DNA from 3 places in the Roseovarius tibetensis genome. Region 2 is predicted to be linked to each of the others. Evidence: riboswitches for the same ligand, from Rfam matches in the RefSeq annotation. Region 2 holds a riboswitch; each other region holds the start of a gene.
The links. Region 2 has a riboswitch for cobalamin ahead of ACROSR_RS12185 (energy-coupling factor ABC transporter permease). Riboswitches for the same ligand answer to the same signal wherever they lie in the genome.
Positions count from the first base shown of each region.

Region 1: another riboswitch for cobalamin. It lies ahead of ACROSR_RS04580 (ABC transporter substrate-binding protein); the one in region 2 lies ahead of ACROSR_RS12185 (energy-coupling factor ABC transporter permease).
Region 3: another riboswitch for cobalamin. It lies ahead of ACROSR_RS15655 (TonB-dependent receptor plug domain-containing protein); the one in region 2 lies ahead of ACROSR_RS12185 (energy-coupling factor ABC transporter permease).

Region 1 covers NZ_JBPBBB010000004.1:106,459-112,842, reverse strand. Annotated here, with positions in the region: gene mutL (DNA mismatch repair endonuclease MutL) at 1-635, shown strand, start outside; gene ACROSR_RS04585 (DNA recombination protein RmuC) at 632-1,813, shown strand; cobalamin riboswitch at 1,850-2,057, shown strand; gene ACROSR_RS04580 (ABC transporter substrate-binding protein) at 2,283-3,125, shown strand; gene ACROSR_RS04575 (FecCD family ABC transporter permease) at 3,122-4,105, shown strand; gene ACROSR_RS04570 (ABC transporter ATP-binding protein) at 4,102-4,860, shown strand; gene ACROSR_RS04565 (adenosylcobinamide amidohydrolase) at 4,857-5,513, shown strand; gene ACROSR_RS04560 (type III PLP-dependent enzyme) at 5,515-6,384, opposite strand, start outside.
Region 2 covers NZ_JBPBBB010000017.1:36,057-42,440, forward strand. Annotated here, with positions in the region: gene thiD (bifunctional hydroxymethylpyrimidine kinase/phosphomethylpyrimidine kinase) at 1-238, shown strand, start outside; gene ACROSR_RS12175 (3-oxoacyl-ACP reductase) at 235-999, shown strand; gene cobF (precorrin-6A synthase (deacetylating)) at 1,212-1,952, opposite strand; gene ACROSR_RS12185 (energy-coupling factor ABC transporter permease) at 2,021-2,698, opposite strand; cobalamin riboswitch at 2,757-2,939, opposite strand; gene cobA (uroporphyrinogen-III C-methyltransferase) at 2,975-3,694, opposite strand; gene ACROSR_RS12195 (cobyrinic acid a,c-diamide synthase CobB) at 3,691-5,001, opposite strand; gene cobM (precorrin-4 C(11)-methyltransferase) at 5,008-5,808, opposite strand; gene ACROSR_RS12205 (cobalamin biosynthesis protein) at 5,805-6,176, opposite strand; gene cbiE (precorrin-6y C5,15-methyltransferase (decarboxylating) subunit CbiE) at 6,173-6,384, opposite strand, start outside.
Region 3 covers NZ_JBPBBB010000030.1:26,106-32,489, reverse strand. Annotated here, with positions in the region: gene ACROSR_RS15655 (TonB-dependent receptor plug domain-containing protein) at 1-1,220, opposite strand, end outside; cobalamin riboswitch at 1,355-1,567, opposite strand; gene ACROSR_RS15650 (nucleotidyltransferase family protein) at 1,607-2,215, opposite strand; gene ACROSR_RS15645 (ABC transporter permease) at 2,212-3,018, opposite strand; gene ACROSR_RS15640 (ABC transporter permease) at 3,015-3,896, opposite strand; gene ACROSR_RS15635 (transporter substrate-binding domain-containing protein) at 3,948-4,664, opposite strand; gene ACROSR_RS15630 (ABC transporter ATP-binding protein) at 4,692-5,465, opposite strand; gene ACROSR_RS15625 (tellurite resistance TerB family protein) at 5,563-6,009, opposite strand; gene ACROSR_RS15620 (tellurite resistance TerB family protein) at 6,054-6,384, opposite strand, start outside.

The DNA of each region.
Region 1 (6,384 bases), on a different contig from region 2:
GGAGCGCACGGGTCGAGGACACGGCGACAACGCCCGAGGATACCGACGCCGCCGCCCTGCCCCTCGGGGCCGCGCGCGCGCAGATCCACGAGAATTACATCGTCGCCCAGACGGAAACCGGCCTGGTGATCGTCGATCAGCACGCCGCCCATGAACGACTGGTCTATGAGCGCCTGAAACGCCAGATGGCCGAGACCGGGATCGCCGCGCAGGCGCTGCTGATCCCCGAGATCGTCGAGTTGTCAGAGACCGATTGCGCCCTGCTGCACACCCATGCCGCCGACCTCGCCACGCTGGGGCTGAGCATCGAGCCCTTCGGCCCCGCCACCATCGCGGTGCGCGAAACCCCCGCGATCCTCGGCCCGGTGAACGCCGCCGCCCTGCTGCGCGACATAATCGACGAGTTGCACGACGCCGGCGACAGCTTCACGCTGAAATCCCGCATCGACGCGATCCTCAGCCGCGTGGCCTGTCACGGCTCGGTCCGGGCGGGCCGCCGCATGTCCGCCGACGAGATGAACGCGCTGTTGCGCGAGATGGAGCGCACGCCGCATTCGGGCCAGTGCAACCACGGGCGGCCCACCTATGTCGCGTTGCCGCTATCCGACATAGACCGCTTGTTCGGTCGCACATGATCCAGATCGGGGATCAGACCTTTGCGCTGGACGATCCCGCAACGCTGGCTGCCCTGATCGGGGGCGGCGTGCTGCTGCTGATCCTCGTGCTTCTGCTGATCGCGGTGCGCGCCGCCACGCGGTCCGCGCGGATGACCGAACCGCTGGCGCGGCAGGTCGGGCAGCTTGGCCAGCGGGTGCAGGGCCTTTCGGACGGGCAACAGCAGCTTGCCGGCGGTCTCACCCATGTGTCCGAGGCGCAATCGGCGGCGCAATCGCACATGCTGCAACTGATGGAAAAGCGCCTGTCACAAGTCACCGAACGGATGAACGAGAACCTGCAAGGCTCGGCCCGGCGCACCGCGCAAAGCCTTGGCGATCTGCAACAGCGGCTGCAGGTCATCGACAAGGCGCAGGACAACATCACCAAGCTGTCGGGCGATGTGCTGTCGCTTCAGGACATTCTCAGCAACAAGCAGACGCGCGGCGCGTTCGGGGAAATCCAGCTGCACGACATCGTCACCAAGGCGCTGCCATCGGACAGCTATTCGCTGCAGGCAACGCTATCCAATGGCAAGCGTGCCGATTGCCTGATCCACCTGCCCAACCCGCCGGGCCCGATCTGCATCGACAGCAAGTTCCCGCTGGAGGCCTACGAGGCCCTGCGCCGTGCCACCACCGACGCGGAACTGACAGAGGCGGCGCGTTTTCTGCGGACCTCGGTGCGCAAGCATATCAAGGATATCTCCGAGAAATACATCCTCGACGGCGAAACCGCCGATGGCGCGCTGATGTTCCTGCCGTCCGAGGCGGTCTATGCCGAACTGCACGCCAACTTTCCCGAGGTGGTGCGCGACGGGTTCGCGGCCAAGGTCTGGATCGTGTCGCCCACGACCTGCATGGCCACGCTCAACACCATGCGCGCGATCCTGAAGGATGCCCGGATGCGCGAACAGGCCGGCGCGATTCGCCGGGAACTGGGGCTGCTGTTTGCGGATGTGGACCGGCTGGGCACCCGCGTGGAAAACCTCGACCGGCATTTCAACCAGGCGTCCAAGGATATCTCGGACATCAAGATTTCCGCCGACAAGGCCGGACGCCGCGCCCGCCGTCTCGACAATTTCGATTTCGAGGAGCTGGCGCCCGAGACCGAACCCGCGCTTGCCGCCCCGCTCAACGGGTCGGCTGGCGAGGGGTGATCAGGTTTGGTCTTGCACTGACACGGTCGGGCGCTTAATCATTGGAGTTGCTTCGGTCCGGGTCCAAAAGACCCGGTGAAAAGGGAACCCGGTGCGATCCATGGTGGATCAAGTCCGTGACTGCCCCCGCAACTGTAAGCGGCGAGCGATACCGCATCATGCCACTGTCACGCCCCCGTGACGGGAAGGCCCGGTAAAGCGCCGACCCGCAAGTCAGGAGACCTGCCGAAGCGATCACCCTATCCGGGCGCGGGGTGCGCCATGGATAACGGTTTTTCCGTCGTGGTGGCGCTTTCGCCGTCTGCGGAAAGGGTCCGTCCCTTCCCCTGACCTACAGCTTGGACCATCCATGCCCAACCGGGTGTCGAAGGGACAGACCATGATCCAGTCCGGACCTGTCGCGCGGGCCGTGCCACGAAATGCGATCCTTGCCGCGCGGTTCGCCGTCGCGCCGCGGGGGTAGGGCACGATGCGGGTATTGCCTCTGATCGTCCTGTGCCTGTCCGTGGCCTTCACCAGCAGCGGGGCCCTGGCGGACACGGCCCCGCGCCGCGTGGTGTCGATCAACCTCTGCACGGATCAGTTGGCGATGATGCTGGCCGATCCCGGTCAGTTGATATCCGTCTCTGACCTGGCAAGCGATCCGCACAGTTCGGCCATGGCCGAGGCCGCCCGCGCCTATCCGGTCAATCACGGGCGCGCCGAAGAGGTCTATCTGCTGGATCCCGATCTGGTGCTTGCCGGGGCCTATACCGCCCGTGCCACGGTCGAGATGCTGCGCGGCGTCGGGATCGAGGTGGTGCAGTTCGCCCCGGCCAGTTCGCTGGCCGATACGCGCGACCGCATCACGAAGATGGCACGCGTGCTGGGACACAAGGCGCGCGGCGCGGCCCTGATCGCCAAGTTCGACGCGCGCCTCGACGCGCTGTCGGAAACCGGCGCGAACCGCCCGCGTGCCGCGATCTATCACCCAAATGGCTATACCCTGGGGGGTGGCACGCTGTCGAATGACATCCTGCAGGCCGCCGGATTTCGCAACCTCGCCCGCGAGATGGGTCTTCGGGGCGGGGGCACGGTGCCGGTCGAGACGCTGGTGATGGCCGCGCCGGACCTGCTGATCAGCGGCACGCCCCTGCCCGGAGAATCGCGATCCGAGGCGGTGCTGGATCATCCCGCGCTCGACATTCTGCGGGCAACGCGTGCCGGGATGCAGATCACCTCGCCCAGCTGGATCTGCGGCACGCCGCACGCGCTAGACGCGGTGGACCGCCTTGTGCAGACGCGCAAGCGCATGGCGGAGCACGTTGAATGAGCCGCCTTGCGCTGATCCTTCTGGCGGTGGTCGCGGCGCTGTTCACGGCCTCGCTGACCGTCGGTCCGGCTGAAACGACCGTGACCGAGGATCTCCGCGCGCTGATCTTCGGCGGCGACGGCCCGCTGCCGCTGGTGATGCGCGAGATCCGCCTGCCGCGTGCGCTTCTGGGGCTGATGATCGGTGTCAGCCTCGGGCTTGCCGGGGCTGCGATGCAAGGCTACCTGCGCAACCCGCTGGCCGAACCGGGGCTGATCGGCGTTTCAGGCTCGGCCGCCCTGGGCGCGGTGCTGGCGATCCATACCGGGCTTGCCGCGGCCTTCACCCTTGCGTTGCCGCTGGCGGCCCTTGCCGGGGCCGGGACAGGCGTGTTGCTGGTGCTTTTGCTGGCCGGCCCGCGCGGGGCGTCGATCACGCTGATCCTTGCCGGGATCGCGATCTCCTCGCTCGCCGCCGCGCTCACATCTCTGGTGCTGAACCTGTCACCTAATCCCTACGCGGCCAGCGAGATCGTGTTCTGGATGATGGGATCGCTGGCCGACCGGTCGATGACGCATGTCTGGCTGGCGCTGCCGCTGATGATCCTCGGCTGGGGGGCGCTGGCCACGCTGGGGCGCGGCCTCGATGCGCTGACCCTGGGCGAGGATGCGGCGGCGGCCATGGGCATCCGCCTGCGCGCGCTGCGGCTGACGCTGGTCTTCGGCACGGCCTGCGTGGTGGGGGCGGCGACGGCCGTGGCGGGCGCGATCGGTTTCGTCGGGCTTGTGGTCCCGCACCTGCTGCGGCCGCTGACCGGCGCACAACCCTCGCGTCTGCTGTGGGCGTCGGCGCTTGGCGGGGCGGCGATGGTGCTGGCCGCCGATCTGGCAACCCGGCTGATCCTGCCCGAGCGCGATCTGAAACTTGGCGTCCTGACCGCGATTGTCGGCGCGCCGCTGTTCCTGCACCTGATCTACAAGACGCGGGCGGACATGGCATGACGGAACTGCGCGTCGAGAACCTGTCGGTGCAGTTGCGCGGACGGCCCGTGCTTGGGGACGTGAACCTGACCGTGGAACCACGGGAATGTATCGGCCTTATCGGGCCCAACGGCGCGGGCAAGACGACGCTGCTGCGCGCGATCCTCGGGCTGGTGCCACATGCGGGGCATAGCAGCCTTGCCGCGCTGTCGCCCGACGCGCGCGGCCGCGCCTGTGCGTGGATGCCGCAATCGCGCGACATCGCCTGGCCGGTCAGCGTGGAAACCCTCGTGGCCCTTGGCCGCACCCCGCATCTGCGTGGACTGAAATCGCTGACCGATGCCGACCGGCGCCATGTGGACGCCGCGCTGACCACGATGGGGCTGGACGCGCTGCGCCACCGCGCCGCCACGCGGCTGTCGGGCGGCGAACAGGCGATGGCGCTGATCGCCCGCGCGCTGGCGCAGGACACCCCGCTGCTGATGGCCGACGAGCCGATCGCCGGACTTGATCCGGCAAACCAGATCTCGACCATGCAGGTCTTCGCCGACCTTGCGCGGGACGGTCGCGCCGTCATCGTCTCTATGCACGATCTGGGGCTGGCCGCGCGGCACTGCACCCGGCTGATCCTGCTCGGCGAGGGCGGTGTCGCCGCAGACGGCCCACCGGCCGAAGTGCTGACGCCCGGCAACCTTGCGCGCATCTTCCATGTCTCGGCGCATTATGCGCAAACCGCGCAGGGCCCGGTCTTTCAGCCGATGGATGTCACGCGATGAGCGGCCTGAACCTGGCGCGCCCGTGGCTCTGCCTGGATCTGGACCACGAGATGCCGGTGCTCAGCTGGGCGATCAACCGTCCCGGTCAGGTCACGGCGCGCCGCATCCTGTGGCGCGAGGTGCGCAATGCCGATCTGCCCGAGGATCTGGATGTCGAGGCGTGGCTTGACCGCGAGCTGACCGCGCGACGCGCCCGCGATGCTGTGTGTTTTCTCACCTCCTGCGATATCGGCACGCATGTGGACCGCAGCGCCACCGCGGGCACCGTCACGGCGCGCGCCGTGGCCACTGTGGGGCTGTCGAATGCCGAACGCGTGGGCACGCGGCTGCCCGCCACCGCCCGCGCGTGGGGCACGATCAACATCGCGGTCGCGATCGACACCGGCCTCACCGATGCAGCCCGGATCGAGGCGCTGAGCATCGCGACGCAGGCGCGCACCGTAGCCATCGCCGAGGCCGGGCTGCACCTTGCCACCGGCATCGCGACCGGAACCGGCACGGACTGCATCGCGGTCGCCGCCCCGGCGGGGGGGCTGCGCTATGCCGGGCTGCACACGGATACGGGCGAGGCCGTCGGGCGCGCGGTGCATGACGCCGTGGCGTGCGGCGCACGGGGCTGGGCCATGTACCAGGATGCCATGCGACAACGCTGAGTCAAAGCCGCGCGACCGTCACCACATCGCGCAACCCGTAGCCGTTGAACGCGGTGCTCAGGCTGCGCGTATAGGCCCCCATGCCGGCGATGAGGATGTGATCGCCCTCTTCCATGTCCTCGGGCAGAGGCAGCGGATCGGGCAGACGGTCGATACTGTCGCAGGTCGGGCCATAAACCACCCGCGGGCGCAGCGCCCCGGTGCGCGGCGTGCCATCGGGGGCAATCACCGTGATGCGGTCAGGCGCACCGATATCGCGGATCTCTGTCAGGCCGCCATAGACGCCGTCGTTGACGAAGATCGCCCCGGTGTCGCGCAGCGCCTTGACGCGCAACCCGAGGCTGAACGCCTCGGCCACCATGGCGCGCCCCGGCTCGCAGACAAGCTGCGGCGCCTCGGCCCCGAAATGCTGCGCGACCTCGGTCCGGATGCGCGCGAAGATCGCGCCAAGATCGGGAAGGGCGCCAGTACGATGCGAGGCGAACCCGCCGCCCACGTTGAGCCGGCGCGGCCGTACCCCCGCGGCGCGCGCGACCTCGGCCGCGGCGGTGATGTAGCTGGCCCAGGCCTGCGGGTCGGCGCATTGCGTGCCGGGGTGGAACGTGATCGACGGGGTGAACCCCTGTGCCACCACCGCGCGCAGCAGTTCCGCGGCGCTGTCGGGGTCCGCACCGAACTTTTCACCAAAATGATAGGCCGCGCCGGATACCGGCAGGGCGAGCCGCACACTGACCTCGGACTCTGGCGGGACATGTCCCCGCAACTTGGATAGCTCGGACATGCAATCCACCGAGAAAGAGCGCACGCCCATCTCGGCGGCGACCGCCACCTCGGCCGGCGAGCGCACGGGATTGTTGTAGTGCAGCGCCGC
Region 2 (6,384 bases):
CCAGCGGCTGGATGCCCCGCGCCACGCCACGCGCAACACACACGGGACCGGATGCACGCTGTCTTCGGCCTTGGCCGCGCAATTGGGTCACGGTCACGCAATCCCCGAGGCTGCGCGCCGGGCCAAGACCTATATCGCCGCCACCATTGCCGCGGCAGAGACCCTGACTGTCGGGAGCGGCCACGGTCCCGTCCACCATTTCCACGCCATGCCTGACCCCAAGGAGATCACGCCATGACCACAGCCATCCACGACCAGACCGTCCTTGTCACCGGCGCGGGCCGGGGCCTGGGCGCTGCCATTGCCCGCGCCTTCGCCCGCGAGGGTGCGCGCGTCGCCATCAACTACCGCCGCAGCGCGGAGGCTGCGCAGGCGCTGGCAAGCGAGCTGGGCGATGGCGCCGCGGCCTTCGCGGCCGACGTGACGGACCCGACGGCGGTGAACCACATGGTGGACGAGATCGCCGATCGGCTTGGCCCGCCCACGGTGCTGATGCACAATGCGCTGGCAGATTTTTCCTTTGACGGGGATGCGCGCACGCCGCTGGAACGGATGAGTTGGGACGACATCGCCGCGCAGACGCAGGTCGCAGTGGGCGGCGCGCTGCACGCGATCAACGCGCTGCGGCCGCATTTCGAGGCCACGGGCGGCGGGCGCGTCGTCACCATCGGCACCAATCTTTTCCATAACCCGGTGGTGCCCTATCACGATTATACCGCCGCCAAGGGCGCGCTCATGGCCTTCACACGCACGGCCGCGCGCGATCTCGGGCCGCTGGACGTGACGGTCAACATGGTGGCGGGAGGCCTGTTGCGCACCACAGACGCCAGTGCCGCCACGCCCGACGCGGTGTTTGACCTGATCGCGGGTCAGACGCCGCTGGGCCACGTAACGACACCCGAGGAACTGGCTGACGCGGTCCTGTTCTTCGCCTCGCCCTGGGCCCGCGCGGTGACCGGCCAGACGCTGATCGTGGACGGGGGGCTGGTCTGCGGATGAGCAGACATTCAACAAGCCTTTCGGACCACGAGCCGCAGGGCGCAGGCCATTGTCTTGGCTGTGGAATGGGGGCCATCCGCACCCATAAGGGGGGATAACGCCGTAATCGGCCCTTCGGGTGCGACTTGTCCGGATCACTGATGTTACAGCGGGGCCTGCGGATTTGCCCTCGGACCAGGCGTTCGAGACACCACTGCTTTGCTCAGGATCGATCAGACCCGACGCAGCACGTAGCTGTCCATGATCCAGCCGTGCCGTTCCCGTGCTGTCGCACGGGCCTTCACGATTTGGTCGACTGTTTCATGGAGAGGGCCTTCGAGCAGGATTTGATGGTCTGAACCGAGATAGGCGCCCCACCAGATGTGCAGCCCTGCCGTATCGAGGTGCTGGAACGCGCATTGTCCGTCCAGCATCACGACCACCGTGTCTTGATCCTGTGGCATTCCGGACGCCCGCAGACGGCGCCCTGTCGTGATCTGCACTGCGCCGTCCACCGTGTTGAGCGGGATTGCATGGGCCGCCGTCAGCGCCTGTATCGCCGTGATGCCCGGCACGACCCGGACGGAGGGGGTGGGATGCAGGCGCGCGGCAATGCGCAGCGTGCTGTCGTAGAGCGATGGATCCCCCCAGACCAGAAGCGCGACAGGGCCATCGACCCCGGCCTGCGCGATGGTCGCTTGCCAGCGACGGGCGATCTCGTCATGCCAGCGGGCGACGCGCTCTTGATAGGGCAAGGCGGGAGCGCGCTCTGGATATTCGAACTGAGCGACAGCGGCCCGGGACCCCGTGGCCGCTATGATCTGGTATCGAATCTCGGCGAGGTCGTCCTTGCCCTGCCCCTTGTGCGGCACGAGGATCAGGGCGGCGTCGCGCAGTGCCTGTACCCCCTCCAGCGTGATATGCGATAGGCTGCCGGTACCGATGCCCACGAGCCGGATATCAAGTTGTGTCATGTCGGTTTCCACGCACGAGGAAGCCCGGGCCCGTATGCGGGACCCGAGCTTCGATTGCGATGGCAAGCCTACGCGGCGTTGTACAGCCGATGGGTGAACAGGCGCGAACGCTCCATCCCGCGCAGGGCCTTGGCCCCGGCTAGGATGCCCAGATCGGCAATCGGCTCGACAAGGAGCACGAGCATGTAAGCCGCGCCGAATGTCCAGACGGATTGGAATATCTCGGCGCCGGCGCCCTGGCCATAGAACGCCCAGAAGGCGACCCAGGCGACAATGCCGCCCTGATACATGGCGGAGAGTTTCAGAACGCTGGAATAGTCCAGGTCAACATATGCCGTGGTTTGCGGAATGGTCCGTCGTGCCAGCGCGGTGATGGCGAAAAGCGGCACCAGCAGGGTGGTGACATTCACGAAATACATCGGCATGTCCGTCGGGGAAAAAAGCATCCCTTGAAGCAACAGGCCGAACGCGAGGCCAATTGCGGCCGGTGCGGCTCCCATGAGCAGGAACAATGTCGTGCCGAGAATGAAGTGCACCTCGGAGATCCCTACCGGGAAATGCGGAAGGACTTCGAAAAAGACGAATGTGCCGACGGCTGCAAAGAGCGTCCTTACGGCAAACGAACCTGCGTCATGCGCCCGCAGGTCTTCCAGTGCGAGTTTTGCTGTATAGCCGGTCGCGCCGGCTGCGGTCGTATATGCAAATGCCATTTTGGCGCCGTCAACGACACCGGGTTCGATATGCATGGGGTATCCCTCGTTTCTATGGCTGCCCCTCCGGCAGCAAGATGCGCCGCATGCGCGGCGGGTTCGCTCTTATACGGCAGGTCTCCTGACTTGCGGGTCGCTGCGTGTCCGGCCTTCCCAGCCCGGAGGGGCCAGTGGTTTTCCATTACGCTCGCCGCTTACAGTTGCGGGGGCAGTCCGGGTCTTGCACCCGGTTCCCTATTAAGACGCTGAACACGTCACCGTGATTGAGAGTATTGCAGGTCATCGGATGGCGAACAAGTGATGAAGTTGGGCCTAATCCTCGCAAAGCGAGCCGAAAAGGATGAGCGCCGGATTGTCGCTGACCTCTTGGGTCAGCTGGTCTGCCAGCGACTGCACCGTGTGGCGTTCGATACGTTGCGCCTCGGTGCTGACTCCCTCGGCCAGCAGCGCCGGCGTGGTTCCGGGCAGCCCGGCTCCGCGCAGCGTGTCCACAAGTTTGGGAAAGGTGCGCTTGCCCATGAAAACGACCGTGGATGCGGTCGGATCGGCAAGCGCTGCGATATTCATGTCGTCTGGCAACTGTCCGGTCACGTCATGCCCGGTGATGAACTGGACACGCCGCGAAGTCAGTCGGCGGCTGAGCGGAATACCCGCAGCGGCGGCAGCTGCACAGGCCGAAGGCACACCGGGGATGATTTCAAAGGGGATGCCTGCAGCCTTGAGCGCAGTGATTTCTTCTTCGAGGCGTCCGAAAATGCCGCTGTCGCCAGATTTCAGCCGCACTGTGCGCTGGTTCATCTGCGCGTAGTCGACAAGAAGCTGACTGACATGGGTCTGCCTGGGCGAGGCCCGCCCCGCACGCTTGCCGACCCCGACAAGATCGGCCCCGCTGCGCACATGTCCCAGGATCGGGCCGGAAGACAGGTCATCGAAGAGCACGGCATCCGCGCGCTTCAGCCGATCCACGGCCTTGAGTGTCAGAAGTTCGGGATCGCCGGGCCCCGAACTCACGAAACTGACAAAGCCGGTCATGCGCCTTCCTCTTGGGTGATAAGGTGAAAGAACGTCCCCGAGGCCAGGCCGCGGCGCGAGCCTGTCTCGGGCACCGGAGAGCCATCGGCGTCGCACACCTTCGCCAATGGCGCATCGGGCTGTTCGAGAATGGTCGAATAGTGGAATTCGTGCCCGCGCAGCGCCGTGCCCGGAGAGAATCCCGGCAATGGGGCCTCAAGGACCGCCCGCCGATAGCCAAGGTGGAATTTGCGTTTCTCATAGCTGGTGACAAGCCCGAGCAGCCCTGCCATCCGGTGCCGGGTGCCGGATTTGTCGATCAGCGCTTCGCCCAGGGCCATGTAGCCGCCGCATTCGCCATGCACGGGGCGGGTTTGCGCGTGCGCGCGCAGGCCTGCGCGAAACCTTTCGGCGGCGGCAAGTTCGCCTGCGTGCAGCTCTGGGTACCCGCCGGGCAGCCAGGCCAGATCGGCATCCGGGTGCGGGGCCTCATCGGCAAGCGGAGAAAACGGCATGATCTGCGCACCTGCCTCCTGCCAGCCTTCCAGAAGATGCGGATAGGTGAAGGAAAACGCCGCATCCCGCGCGATCGCGATGCGCTGCGCCGGCGGTCCGGGCAGGCTGGCCGGGGTTGGGGGCAAAGCGCGGCCCCGGGCCGCCGCGCGAATGGCGGCAAGATCCACATGCGCGCGCAGAAAGCTGGAATATCCGGCAATCGCGGCGTCAAGATCGGGGTGTTCCACGGCCTGTATCAGGCCCAGGTGCCGCTCCGGCAGGGCCAGGTCGCCACGCCGCGGCAAAACGCCGAGAACCGGCAGGCCCGCGCGATCCATCCCCAGACGCGTCAGCCGCTCGTGGCGGGGCGATGCCACACGGTTGAGGATCACCCCCGCGAAGGGCAGGTCGGGATTGTAGCTTTTGAAACCAAGCGCGGTGGCGGCGGCGGATTGCGCCTGCCCGCCCACATCGAGCACCAGTATCACGGGCCAGCCCATCGCCTGCGCCGTCTCGGCGCTGCTGCCGAAGCCTTGCTGGCCGCGCGTGGCGACGCCATCAAAGAGACCCATGGAGCCTTCGGCCACGCAGATATCCGTATGCGCGCCCTGCGCCGAGATCGCTTGCCAGAGCTCGGGCCCCATGGCCCAGCCATCAAGGTTGAAGCTGGATCGCCCACTGGCCGCTTGGTGAAAGGCCGGATCGATATAGTCCGGCCCGGATTTGAAGGGCTGCACGGCCAATCCATCTTCGGCCAGAGCACGCAGCAGCCCCAGCATGACAGTCGTTTTGCCGGTGCCCGACGACGGCGCGGAAATCAGCAGCCCCTTCATGCCAAGTCACCCATTTTCTGTTTCCTCCGTCCAGTTTATCCACGGACTCTCCGCGCTCTGTGGCCGGTAGCGGCGGTCATAAGTCTCCGCATATAGGCAGCTTTCCTCGAACCCTTCGCCCGCCAGCGCGGGGCCAACGAGGATCAGGGCCGTGCGTTGAATGTTTTCCGTCAGCTTGCCTTGAATATCCGCCAGTGTTCCGCGAAGGATCGCCTCGTCCGGCCAGCTGGCCCGGTAGACCACGGCAACCGGACAGTCCGGCCCATAGGCCGGCGTCAGGTCGTCCACCACGCGCACCAGGTTCTGGATTGACAGGTGGATGGCCAGCGTGGCGCCGGTGGCGGCGAAATTTGTCAGTGTCTCGCCCTCGGGCATGGTGGATGCTCGACCCGGGGTGCGCGTCAGGACGACCGATTGCGCCAGCCCCGGCAGGGTCAGTTCAGCCCCGAGCGACGCTGCGGCGGCGGCAAAGGCGGGAACGCCCGGCGTGACCGACACCGGAATACCCTCGGCCCGCAGGCGGCGCATCTGTTCGCCCATGGCCGACCAGACGGACAGGTCGCCCGAATGGAGCCGCACCACATCCTGGCCGGCCTGTTGGGCCTGCCGGATCTCGGCGACGATCTGATCCAGATCCATGGGCGCCGTGTTCACGATATGCGCGCCGTCAGGGCAGTGATCCAGAATGGCCCTTGGCACCAGAGACCCCGCATAAAGACAAACCGGGCAGCGCGCGATGATATCGCGGCCGCGCAGGGTCAGCAGGTCCGGCGCACCCGGTCCGGCACCGATGAAATGGACGGTCATGAGGAGACTCCTTTTGCTATGGCACAGCTGGCGAGGCGGTCCTGCGCGTGTATGCGCGGGCTCAACAGCCGCGCACCCGTCCCGGCGGCGGCGAGGGCCGCGGCTTCGGCCAGGGACCCGGTGGCCCGCTCCGCCGTGACCCGAGCAGACTGTGTCTGCGTGGTTTGAGTGGCCAGTGTTTCTTGCGAGACCGGATGAACGGGAACCCCCAGCGCCTGCGAAAGCGCATTGAGCGCCGTGGCTTTGTCTTGTGCTGTGGCCAGAGCATCCGGCCCGGAAATTCCGGCCCGGGCGCAGGCCAGTCGCAACGCGTCGCGCAAGCTGTCATCCCGCGCCCGTGTGGAAAAACCGAAACCCGCGACGATCATAGGGCGTGGCTCCATTGCGTGATGGGATAGGCCGCGCGCCAGCCGCGTTTGCAGCCGATCGGGGCGGTATCGGCAATTTCGATCCGCATCAATTTGCCACCAAGGCGGGCCTGCGACTGCGTCAGCAGCGCCTCGCTCTCCAATGTCACGGCATTGGCGACAATCCGCGTGCCTTTGGGAAGGGTTTCCAGCTGCGCCAAGAGCGCCG
Region 3 (6,384 bases), on a different contig from region 2:
GACAGCGTCGGCGCGCGAAACCCGTCAGAGGCCGAGGCGCGCAGGATCACGTCGTCCTGCAGCCGCCAGGCAAGGGCCGCGCGCGACGACAGTTCGCCCGAGAATTTCGAATGATCGTCATGCCGCACCGAGAACGCCAGATCGAGGGTCCGCAGCGGGGCGACCAGAAGTTCCGCCTGCAGGCCGGTCAGGTCGATGGTCTGGTTGAGATCCTCTTCCTCGGTGTAGTCGCCGCCGAAATTAAGCGTCCAGATGCCCCCCGGATCATAGCTGCCCCGATACTCGATGCGGTCGCGTTCGCCCTTGAACCGATCCCCGGTGCCGTTGGAAAAACTGACGCGATCCGTCTCGAAGGTCGACACGGACAGCTCGTGGGTGACCGGCCCTGTGTCCAGTTCGGTGAACAGGCGCACGCCCGTCACCTCGCGGTTGTTGTACTCGTCGAAGGGGGGCGCACCATCGCCGCCGAACTCGTCGAACTCGGCGCGGCTGTCGATGTAAAGCGCACTGAGGCCCGCCGCGAAAGTGTCGGTAAGCTGGTGGCGTGCGTAAAGATTGGCCTGTGTCGCCTCGTACCCGTCATCCTCGGTTCCGAAGGCCGACGCCGAAAAGCCATCGGTCTCGATCCGGCTGATCGAGAATGCGAGATCGGTGCGGTCGGTGCGCGCGGTCAGGCCGAGAACGCCGCGCCGGAAGGCGTATTGCCCGGCCTCGGCCTCGGCAAAGCCGTGCACGCCGTCCTCGGTGGGGCGCAGGCTTTCGATGTTGACCACGCCGCCCACGGCGTTGAGACCGTAGCGCGCCGATTGCGAGCCTTTCAGCACCTCGATCCGGCCCAGCCCGGCATTGGTCAGCCCGCCGAAATCAAAGCCGCCGCCGCTGCTGGCGGGGTCGGTCACGTCGATGCCGTCGATCAATACCGGCACATAGGCCCCGCCAAGCCCCCGGATGCGCAATGTCGAGGTCGTGCCAAGCGGCCCGTTGGCCGAGGCGGAAATGCCCGGCTCGAATGTCAGGACGTCGCCGATGCGGGCGCGGGGCGCGGACCGGATCGCATCTGCATCGATCACCTCGACGGTTGAGCCGCTGCGCGCCAGCCGGGTGATGGTCTGGTTGGCGGTCACGGTGATCGTGTCGAGGTCTAGAACCTCTTGTCCAAGTGCGGGTGTGGTGCAGAGCGCACAAAGCGCGCTGGCCGTGGTCATCTTGAGATATGTCATGTCATGCCTATTGGTGCCGCGTGGCGGCATTGGTGTTCCAAACGATAAGTCGTTGGAAAGGCATACCTTTCCGCAGACGGTGAAAGTGCCACCACTACGGAAAAGACCGTTATCCAGTGCGCGCCCCGCGCCCGGATAGGGTGATCACTTCGGCAGGTCTCCTGACTTGCGGGTCATGGCTTTGCCGGGTCTTCCCATCGCGGGGTCCGCGACAGTGACATGGGTCCGGCTTCGCTCACCGCTTACAGTTGCGGGGGCAGTCGCGGTCTTGGCCACCTGTCGGGGGCCGCACCGTGTTCCCTATTACCCGGACAGATCATGCCCGGACCAAAGTGGTGTGACGGTACTGAAACCGGACCGAATTGCAAAGAGAAAATGTCCGCCGGTCAGCCGCCGTTGCGTGCGCGCCACGTCGCCCAGGCCTCGGGCGTGTCAAGATCGGTGGTCGCGCGTGTGTCGGGCAGGGCGAGATGGCGCACGGGATGCGTGCGCAGAATGTCGCGCGCGCCGTCATCTCCCGTCAGCCGCGCCAGGGTCGGCAGGACATCGGCCGGGAAGATCACCGGGTGACCGGCGCGGCCATCCTGAGAGGTTGCGCGCAGGATCGACCTTGAATCATTAGCTTGCAGAACGGTCTTCAAGTCCTGCGTCAAGAGATCCGGCAGGTCGGGCAGGACCACCATCAGTCCGGCATAACCGCCCGCGCGCGCCCGATCCGCCCCGGCGCGCAGCGAGGCCGACATACCGGTCGCCGCATCGTTCACGGTCATCAGGTGAAGGCGTGGGCCGACGAGATCCCGCAAGGTGTCGGCACGCTCGGGCCGGTCGGGCGGCAGCGTCACCGCGACATCCAGCCCAAGATCCAGCGCCGCTGCCACACGGTCACGCAACAGGGGCTGGCCGCGCACCGGTTCCAGCAGCTTGTCGCGGCCGCGCATCCGCGACGACGCCCCGGCGGCGGGCAGCAGGATCAGGACCCGCGGACCGGTGCTCATCGGATCACGTTCAGACGCAATCGCAGACCGCGCCGCGCCGCTTGCGGCAGGTGACGGTTGAGACGCCGGTTGATCAGCCCGAAGATGCCGATGATCACCAGAGTCAGCAGAATGAAATAGCCCGCGAGGATCGGGTAGGGCACGAAGGGATTGAAGGTCTTGTCGGCAAAGAAATTGGCGTAATAAAGCGCGTCACCGCGTTGCTGCCATGCCGGGAAGCCGGAAAAGAAGACCAATGTGGTGGCGTGAAACAGGAATATCGCCTCGTTGGTATAGGCGGGCCAGGCCAGCCGCAGCATCGTGGGCCAGATGATCTTGCGAAAGCGTGGCAGGCCCGAAAAGCCATAGGCATCGGCGGCCTCGACATCACCGCGCGGGATCGAGCGCAGCGCGCCGTAGAAGATCTCGCCCGAATAGGCGGCGGTGTTGAGAAACAGCACGACAAGCGCGCCCAGCCATGCCGAGGTGAACGCGTCAAAGACCGGAGACACGGATTTCAGCGACAGGAACAGGAAGTAGGCAAAGAAGAACTGGATGAAGAGAGGCGAGCCGCGAAAAATGAAGATGAACCATTCCGACGGCTTGCGGACCAACGGGTTGCGCGTGCCCTTGCCCACGGCAACGGCGGTAGCAAGGAAAAACCCCGCGAGAAGGGCGATCGTGCCGAAATAGACGTTCCAGATCAGCCCCGACCCGATCAGCGTGAAATGCTCGCACAGGGTATAGCCCTCGCGCGGCAGAAGACGCTCGCCATAGCCCAGTGAGCGCAGCCCGTAGTCCTGGATCGTTTGCCAGCAGCTCATGCGGCTTTCCTCTGGGCGTCGCCGCCGGTGGTGGCCTGACCGTGGCTTAGCCGCTGCATGACCCGTTCGAGAAACAGCTCGGAGATGCGCGTCAGCCCCAGATAGAAGACCAGCAGCGCCATGAAATACCACATGCGCCAGTCACCATGCGGATAGTCGGTAAAGCGCGGGTTCGCGGTCCCGCCCAGTTCTCGGGCCCAGTAAACGATATCCTCGACCCCCAGCAGGAACAGCAGCGGCGTGGCCTTGGTCAGCACCATCCACAGGTTCGACAGGCCGGGCAGGGCGTAGATCCACATCTGCGGCACAAGAATGCGCCAGAAGGTCTGGCGCGCAGTCATGCCGTAGGCCTCGGCGGTCTCGATCTGGGCGTGAGGCACGGCACGCATCGCCCCGAAAAGCACGTTGGCGGCAAACGCCCCGAACACGATTGCGAAGGTCAGTACCGCGATGAAGAAGCCGTAGGTCTCATGCACCCATTGCGGGGCATTGCCCAAGGGCAGCTTGGCCGCCTGACAGACGACGAAATCGTTGCCCTGCCAGATCGGCTGATCCCAATCGGGGCATTTGACCTTGTGGCGGATCGCCTCGAAGAGCTGGTCGAGGGCGATCACGAAGAACAGAAAGAACGCGATATCCGGAACACCGCGCACGATGGCGATATAGCCCTTGCCGAACCAGTTGAGCGGCCAGATCCGCGAGCGGGCCGCCATCGCCCCGCCAAAACCGAAGACAAGGGCGGCGGGCGCGGTGATCGCCAGCAGCAGCAGAACGGTGCCGGTGGCGTAATAGAGATTGGCGTGCTTGCCCGTGGTCAGGTAGCACGACAGCCATTTCAGGCCTTCGAGGCTCGCAGGGTCGGAGCAAAACGAAAAGATGGCCGGCCTCCAGGGCTGTGGCAGGCCCCCGCGCGGGGGCCTGGGGCTGGATCAGAAGGTCGAGGACACGTCCCACTTCTTGATCAGTTCGTTGAGCGAGCCGTCATCCTTCATCGACTGGATCGCCGCGTCGAAGGTCTCGCGCAGCTCGGTGTCGGATTCGCGCACCCCCATACCGACGCCACCGCCAAGCGGCACGTCCGTGCCGACAAACCGCAGGTCGGGGTTGTTCTCGGCGATCGGCACGAGATAGGACTTGTCGGCCAGCACCGCGTCGGCCTCGCCGTTGCGGACGGCCGCGACGGTTTCCTCTGGCGTCGCGAATTCGACCAGCGTCGCACCCGATTCGGCCACGTAGCCGGCCTGGATCGTGCCGGTCTGCGCCGCGATCACGCCGCCGGTCGTGTCGACGTCTTCGGACATGCCCAGATAGGCCGAAGGATCGGGGGGCGTGTAGTTCTGGGTGAAGTCGATCACCTCATCGCGTTCGTCGGTGATCGACATGCCCGCAATGATCGCGTCGTAATTGCCGGAAACGAGGTTGGGGATGATGCTGTCCCAGTCGGTCGTGACCCATTCGCAATTCAATTCGGCGCGGTCGCATAGCTCGTCGCCGAGGTCACGCTCGAACCCGTCGACCTCGCCCGCGTCATTGATGAAGTTCCACGGCGGATAGGCGCCCTCGGTCCCGAGGCGGACGACGTCCTGCGCCATGGCCATGCCGGCCATCATGGTGACAGCGGCGGTGGATACCATGAGTTTTTTCATGTGGTTGCTCCCTCTTGGTTGGTGGTTTCAGGCGGCCATGGTCGAGCTGAGAAAGCCCTGTAGCCGCGTCGATTTCGGGGCATTGAAGAGCGCGTCGGGCGCGCCTTCCTCCTCGATCAGGCCCTGATGCAGGAACACGACGTGATCGCTGACATCGCGGGCCATGTTCATGTCGTGGGTGACCAGGATCATCGTGCGGCCCTCGGCCGCCAGATCCTTGATGACGCGGATCACCTCCTGTTCCAGCTCGGGGTCGAGCGCCGAGGTCGGCTCGTCGAAGAGAAGTGCCTCGGGCTCCATGCACAGCGCGCGGGCGATGGCGGCGCGCTGTTGCTGGCCGCCCGAAAGCTGGGCGGGATACATCTCGCATTTCTCGGCGATTCCGACCTTGTCAAGATAGCCGCGCGCGGCCTGTTCCGCCTCGGCGCGGTCGCGGCCCAGCACGGTGACGGGCGCCTCCATCACGTTCTGCAGGATCGTCATGTGCGCCCACAGATTGAATTGCTGGAACACCATCGACAGGTTGGTGCGGATGCGCAGCACCTGTCTGGCATCGGCGGGTCGGCGATGTGCGCCCGTGCCTTTCCACGTGACAGGCTCGTTCTTGAACAGGATCTCGCCCTGTTGGCTGTCTTCCAGCAGGTTGGCACAGCGCAGCAGCGTGGACTTGCCCGATCCCGATGACCCGATAAGCGAGACGACATCACCCCTGCGGGCAATGATATCGACGCCCCTTATGACCTCGAGCCCGCCGTAGGCCTTGTGCAGATTGCGGATTTCCAGAACCGGTCGTTCCGTCACGCGTATCCCCCGATGTCGCGATCCATGTCATTTCCGTGACAGTAGGAAGGAAAATCAGCCGCAATGCAACTCGCAATGCGCGGGGGTTGACGCGGTGTCACTCGTTTGTGGCGGCGGTGACCTGCTGTCGGGCAAGCGCGCTGTCGCGGTCCGAGATACCAAGAAAGTTCGCGACAAGCCGCAAGAGCGCATCCTCGCTGGCGTCGCGCGCTCCATCGGCCATTGCCACCTGCCACAGCGCAAAGATCACCGCGCGCCGTTCCTCGTAAGGTACCGCATCCTTGATCGCACGGGTGAATCGGACGGTATCGGGGGCCTCGCCCTCCAGCGTTTCGGCCTCGCCGCGCAGCGCCACGGCATCCGCCTGCGAAAGGTCGTAGCGCGTCTCGATGATCCGGGTGATGCGCTCGACCTCGGCGGCGTCGTAATCGCCATCGCTGCGGGCCACACGGACAAGAAGCGCGGTGAGGGCGAGACGTGCGTCGCCGTCATCGAGCGGGTCGGGTTCGGGTTGAACCAGTCGGTTGAGAAGATCTGCAAACATTCAGCAGATATAGGACGTCGCATGACAGGTCGCAAACTGGAAATTTACGGCGCCTCGGCGCGGGCGCGCGCGATGTCGCCGTCTGCCTCGGTCAGGCCCATGGCCGCGCGCGCGGCATCAAGCACGCGCAACTCGGGCGGCAGGGTTTCGCCGTCCGACAGCACAACCTCCCACAGCGCGGCGAGCGCGGACAGGCGGGTCTCATGGGTGACGCCTTCGCGGATGAGGTGGCCGAACCGCTCGGTGTCGGGGGCGGCATGTTCAAGCTTTTCGCAGGTGGCGCGCATCTTGGCCGCCTCGACCGGCCCCAGATCGTAGAGGCGCGTCAGCAGCCGGTCGATCCGCCGGATTTCCGTGACATCGTAGTGACGGTCC